DNA from 2 places in the Enterococcus sp. BWT-B8 genome. Region 1 is predicted to be linked to the other one. Evidence: predicted binding sites of a transcription regulator. Region 1 holds the regulator's gene; the other holds the start of a gene.

Region 1 (3,193 bases):
GAGATGCTCATTTATACAGTAATCACTTTGAACAAATGAAGGAACAGCTGTCTCGCGATATACGAGATGCACCTAAACTCCGTTTAAATACGGAAAAGAAATCTGTATTTGATTTTGAAATGGAAGATATCACTTTGGAAGGGTACAATCCCCATCCAGCGATAAAGGCACCAATTGCGGTTTAAAGTTGAAGGGAGTTAAAAAATAATGTTAGCAGCTATTTGGGCTCAGGATGAACAGGGGAATATTGGTAAAGAAAATGTCCTGCCATGGCACTTGCCAAATGATTTGAAATTTTTTAAAAAGATGACTGAGGACAATACGATTGTCATGGGAAGAAAGACATTTGAAGGAATGGGGAGCAAAGCACTGCCCAATAGAAAGACGATCATTCTGACTAGAGACAAAGAATATCAAGCTGAAAATGTTGTTGTAATGAACAGCATAGAAGAAGTTATAAACTATGCAGAAGAATTTTCAGGTATTACTTTTATTGCCGGGGGAGCAAATATTTATCAGGATTTTCTGCCTTACTGTGATGTTCTATATCGGACTGTTATTCATGGCGATTTTGATGCAGATACATCCTTTCCTTTTGTCGATTGGGAAAAATGGACGCTGATCAATTCAAGCGAAGGAGAAACAGACGAACTAAACAAGTACCCTCATGAATTCGAAACCTATCAGCGGACAGGTTCATGAATTCTGTGTATAGGAAAGGCTGGCTCCACAGTCAGCTGACGAGATAATTTTACTTTGTCCGGGTGTTGTTGCAAAAAGGAAAAACAGAACTTTACTGTTACGACAACTTTTGGAAAAGTAAAATTATTGGACGACCCCATTTCTGCAGAAGAAAGAGAAGCAGGTTCTGTTTTTTTGAAATGGCTGTAATAGCAACGACTTCTACTTGGACCAGATATCAGAATGAGGTACTTCCAAGTCTGTTAAAAGCAAATCATATATTTGTTGAGTATCATTAAAGTATTGGCTACGATATCCAAATTAGGTAAACTTAGCTATATAGACCTGTAATATTTCTCATTGGAAAACAGGATGATTGTGTTGGCTATAAAGAGATGTTTCATCTATTTGCTTCTTTTTTCCGAGCAATTTGAACAGCCCGCTCTGTTTTATAACACTTTCAGCACATGAAGCAATCATTTTGAGTAAATAGCAGAGACCCGTCAGGCCGAATTTAAAGAGCTCGACTGGTCTTTTTGTAAAAAAGATCCAAATTCCTTCGATTAAAGGAATTCAGACCCAGTAAATGGTTTAATTAAATATGATTTCTGTATAGACCAACTACTTTACCCAGTATGGAAACATTGTCCAAAAGAATGGGTTCCAAGGCATCATTTTCCGGTTGAAGACGAATATAATCTGTTTCCTTAAAGAATCTTTTACAGGTAGCTTCATCTTCATCTGTCATAGCTATGACAATATCTCCATTTGTCGCATCAGCCTGTTTTCTGACAATGACCTGATCACCATCAAGGATACCGGCATTGATCATACTTTCTCCTCGAATTGTCAGCATAAATAATGCATTTTGCTCAAATTGAAGGTCAGGAGGCAAGGGGAAGAAGTCTGACGCTTCCTCAACAGCCAGTATTGGTTCCCCGGCAGTAACAACACCCAGCATAGGAATAGTTGTAGGCTGAACCCCAATTTTTTCCAACCCCTCTGCTGTTAACTCAATTGCCCGAGGTTTGGTTGGATCTCTTAAAATCAGCCCTTTTTTTTCAAGTCTGGCTAAATGGCCATGCACTGTTGACGTAGAGGAAAGATTCACAGCTTTTCCAATTTCGCGAACGGTTGGCGGATATCCTTTTAGCTCTACTTGTTCATATATATATTTTAATACTTCTACCTGTCTTGTCTCGGTACGTTTTGCCAATATCCACACCTTCTTTCAAATTATAGTTACAGTCTAACATATTTCTCTCATGAAATCAAACAAGCGTTCGTGTAAAATCAATAGGAAAGACAGTTGTTTTTTCAAGCATGTTCTTATAAGATAAAAGGGATTGATAAAGGAGGGAAGACGATGCTTTCAAAAGAAAAGATGGAACGTATCAACGCTCTGGCACGTAAAGCCAAAGAAGGTCCGCTTACAGATTTAGAACTCAATGAGCAGAAGAAACTGCGTGAAGAATATCTGCAGACATTTCGTAAAGGAATGCGGCATCATATTGAGGGAATGAAAGTGGTAGATCCAAAAGGCAATGATGTAACACCTGAGAAGCTGAAACAGATTCAAAAAGAAAAAGGGCTGCATGACCGCAAATAATTAGAGTTAACTTTACTAAAAGTAATTGCTTTCATAAATGAATTAAGGTACAATGTGAGTAATAAAGGTAAAAAAAACCTAAATAGGAGATGATATTTTTGTTCGACAAAACTGATCAACTAGGTGTGAATACCATTCGTACGCTCAGCATCGAAGCCATTCAACAAGCAAATTCGGGACATCCAGGACTGCCTATGGGTGCAGCGCCTATGGCTTATGCGCTTTGGACCAAGCATTTAAAGGTTAACCCAAAAACCTCAACAAACTGGGCAGATCGCGACCGTTTTGTTCTTTCTGCCGGTCATGGTTCTGCCTTACTTTACAGTCTGCTTCATTTATCAGGCTATAACGTGACAATAGACGATTTAAAGAACTTCCGTCAATGGGACAGTAAAACACCAGGACATCCGGAAGTCGGTCATACGGACGGCGTGGAAGCAACAACAGGACCATTAGGTCAGGGAATTGCCATGGCTGTCGGAATGGCAATGTCTGAAGCACATTTAGCTGCTGTTTATAATAGAGACAGCTTTAATGTTGTTGATCATTATACGTATGCTCTTTGCGGTGACGGTGATTTAATGGAAGGAGTTTCTCAGGAAGCTGCTTCAATGGCCGGTCACATGAAACTGGACAAACTAATCGTTCTTTACGATTCCAATGACATCTCCTTGGATGGGCCGACTTCAAAGTCCTTTACTGAAAATGTTGGCCAGCGCTTCGAAGCCTATGGCTGGCAGCATATTCTGGTAAAGGATGGAAACGATCTGGAGGCTATTTCAAAGGCAATCGAAGACGCCAAAGCTGAGACAGGCAAACCAACCTTGATCGAAGTGAAAACAGTGATTGGATTTGGCGCACCGAAAGAAGGAACATCTGCGGTTCATGGCGCACCGCTTGGTC
Region 2 (3,193 bases), on a different contig from region 1:
GAAAATCACACCCAGAATTAACGCTAAAACAAAAGATATCAGTGTAAGCTGAACAGTCATCCATAATCCGCTTAACAGACGCTTCCAGTTATTTTTAATCATTCCGGAAAAGGTGGATTCATCTACAGTATTTTTGGTGCTGCCGTCTTTAATATATTTTCCAACAATTGTGTCGTACTCACCTGTTCGTTTTAATTCAGCCAAGCCTTCATTAAACATTTCAATTAATTCAGGATTTTTGCCTTTTTTTACAGCAAACCCGTAAGAGCCGCCTTCTTCACGTGGAATGGGTGTCGACAAAGCCTGCCCTTGAGCAATTCCATAACCGATTACCGGATAATCATCCATCATCGCAGCAATCTCGCCAATATCCAAAGAGCTGTACAAGGCATCTGTTGTATCCAGATATTTGATCTTGTATCCATATTTATCTTTATTCGCTTCAAGGAAGTCAGCACTCTCTGTCCCGATTTTTGCTCCAACTGTTTGATCTTTTAAATCTTCGTAGGAAGTTATAGAATCGTTGCCTTTTTTTACAGCAATTTGAATTCCGCTGTTGAAATAAGGAGTGGAGAAATCAAAGGATTTTTCACGTTCATCAGTAATGGTCATCCCTGCAATCATTCCGTCTGCCTGACCGGATTCCACAGCTTGAACTGCTGAACTAAACCCAATAAACTTAAACTCAATTGTAAAGCCCTGAAGTTGAGCAATTCGATTGATCAAATCAACATCGATTCCTTCGTATTCACCATCAGAATTTTGAAATTCGAAAGGCGCGAACGTTGAATCACTGGCAATTGTATACACATCTTTTTTAGGCTCAATTTGTTTCATTTCACCTTCAGCATCTTCAGAACCGGAAGAGATATACTCTGCAATGATTTTATCATAGGTGCCGTCTTCTTTTAGTTTTTCAAGTCCGTCGTTGAACATTTCGATCAGTTCAGGGTTTTGCCCCTTTTTCACAGCAAATCCGTAAGAACTGCCGGTTTCTTTTGCTCCAACCAGTTGAAGCTTTTGTCCATTTGTAATGGCATAGCCTAATACTGGATAATCATCAAAGATCGCATCGGCTTCACCATTTTGAAGAGCCTGATACAGACCAGTTGCATCATCAAAATTTTTAATGGAATAGCCATACTTGTCCTGATTTTTCTCAAGAAAAGCTGCACTTTCCGTTCCTACTTTGGCAGCAACTGTTTTACCATCTAAATCATCATAGTTCTCAATGGTATCATTTCCTTGTTTGACAGCCATTTGCAGGCCGCTGTTAAAATAGGACTCTGAGAAGTCAAAGGATTTTTTTCGTTCATCTGTAATACTCATTCCCGCGATCATTCCATCAATCTGTCCTGACTGTACAGCTTGAATGGCTGAGTCAAATCCAAGAGGCTTAAGATTCACTTTGAATCCCTGATCTTCTGCAATTGCATTCAGCAAGTCTATATCAATACCGATATATTCATCATTTGAATCCTGAAATTCAAATGGGGCGAATGTCAGATCTGTTCCAATATCATAAGTCTTTTCTTCTGCCCAGCTCGTACTGCCGTTCGTTAAAATGAGCAGACTTGCAATCATAGCAAATAAAGAAAATAAAAAGTGCTTCTTCTTCATATAAAATCCTCCTAAATAATTACATATTTAACAATTATATAGCAAAATCCATGAGAAAAACAATAAATTCGGTAAAGGTAAGAAAAAAAATAAAAAAATCTAACGTTTGATGTTAGGTTTTATGACAAGGTTAACCCACCTAGTTACTAATAATTTCTCCTTCTAAAAAGCTTTCAGCTGATGGGAAACATTTGAATACCTTCTATATATAATACATATAAGAACGGATAAAAAATTGAGATTATAGAAGTAGCGAAAATATGTTCGGTATGTTAAAATAATTCAGGGAGTAAGAAATTTACTCTTTTCCTTTTCTAGTGAGAAAATTACACGAGGGGAGCACAACTTATGATTGAGAGAAAAACCACCAATACATTTGAGTTAGTTTCAAAATATAAACCGGATGGGGATCAGCCGCAAGCAATCGCTCAGCTGATTGAGGGTGTTGAAGGCGGAGAAAAGGCTCAGATTCTTTTGGGGGCCACCGGAACTGGTAAAACATTCACAATTTCAAATGTCATTAAAGAGATTAACAAGCCGACATTAGTAATTGCTCATAATAAAACATTAGCTGGGCAGCTATATGGAGAGTTTAAAGAATTCTTTCCGAATAATGCAGTTGAATATTTTGTCAGTTACTATGATTATTATCAGCCGGAGGCTTATGTTCCTTCAAGTGATACATACATTGAAAAAGATGCCAGTATTAATGATGAGATTGATAAACTTCGTCACTCTGCAACCAGTGCTTTACTGGAGCGTAATGATGTGATCGTTGTTGCTTCAGTCTCTTGTATTTTTGGTTTGGGAGATCCAAAAGAATACAGTGAACAAATTGTTTCATTAAGAGCAGGTATGGAAATAGAAAGAGGGCAGCTGCTGAAAAGTCTTGTGGATATTCAATTTGAACGAAATGATATTGATTTCCAGCGGGGGCGTTTTCGTGTCAGAGGGGATGTTGTTGAGATATTCCCGGCATCAAGAGATGACCATGCGTTGAGAGTCGAATTTTTTGGAGACGAAATAGAGAGAATCCGAGAAGTGGATGCATTGACCGGGGAAATTTTAGGTGAAACGGAGCATGCGGTTATTTTCCCTGCAACCCACTTTGTTACAAATGAAGACCATATGGAACATGCAATCAGTCAGATACAAGATGAATTGGATGCTCGTCTGAAGGTTCTGCGGTCTGAAAATAAGCTGCTGGAAGCACAGCGTCTGGAGCAGCGGACCAATTATGATATCGAAATGATGCGTGAAATGGGGTACACCTCTGGGATTGAAAATTATTCCAGACATATGGATGGCAGATCAGAAGGAGAGCCTCCGTATACTCTGATAGATTTCTTTCCGGACGATTTTCTGCTGGTCATTGATGAATCGCATGTAACCATGCCTCAGGTACGAGGTATGTATAATGGCGACAGGGCAAGAAAGCAAATGCTCGTTGACTATGGATTCCGTCTGCCAAGTGCACTGGACAATCGGCCTTTACGTCTTGAAGAATTTGAGCAGCATGTCCATCAGGTTGTTTATGTATCTGCAACACCGGGACCTTATGAGTATGAACAAA

Evidence for each region. The regulator LexA, encoded in region 1, represses DNA repair genes until DNA is damaged. The targets are predictions, from matches to a motif close to CNAACANNTGTTNG.
Region 2: a site for LexA is predicted at 1,874-1,887, ahead of uvrB (excinuclease ABC subunit UvrB). Genes of this name have one in related genera too.

What each region holds. Positions count from the first base shown of each region.
Region 1 is NZ_JAJDJV010000001.1:219,652-222,844, forward strand. Features, by position in the region: gene LI951_RS01020 (thymidylate synthase) at 1-185, shown strand, start outside; gene LI951_RS01025 (dihydrofolate reductase) at 208-702, shown strand; gene lexA (transcriptional repressor LexA) at 1,277-1,897, opposite strand; gene LI951_RS01035 (DUF896 family protein) at 2,048-2,290, shown strand; gene tkt (transketolase) at 2,389-3,193, shown strand, end outside.
Region 2 is NZ_JAJDJV010000016.1:22,603-25,795, reverse strand. Features, by position in the region: gene LI951_RS13280 (amino acid ABC transporter substrate-binding protein/permease) at 1-1,620, opposite strand, end outside; gene uvrB (excinuclease ABC subunit UvrB) at 1,969-3,193, shown strand, end outside.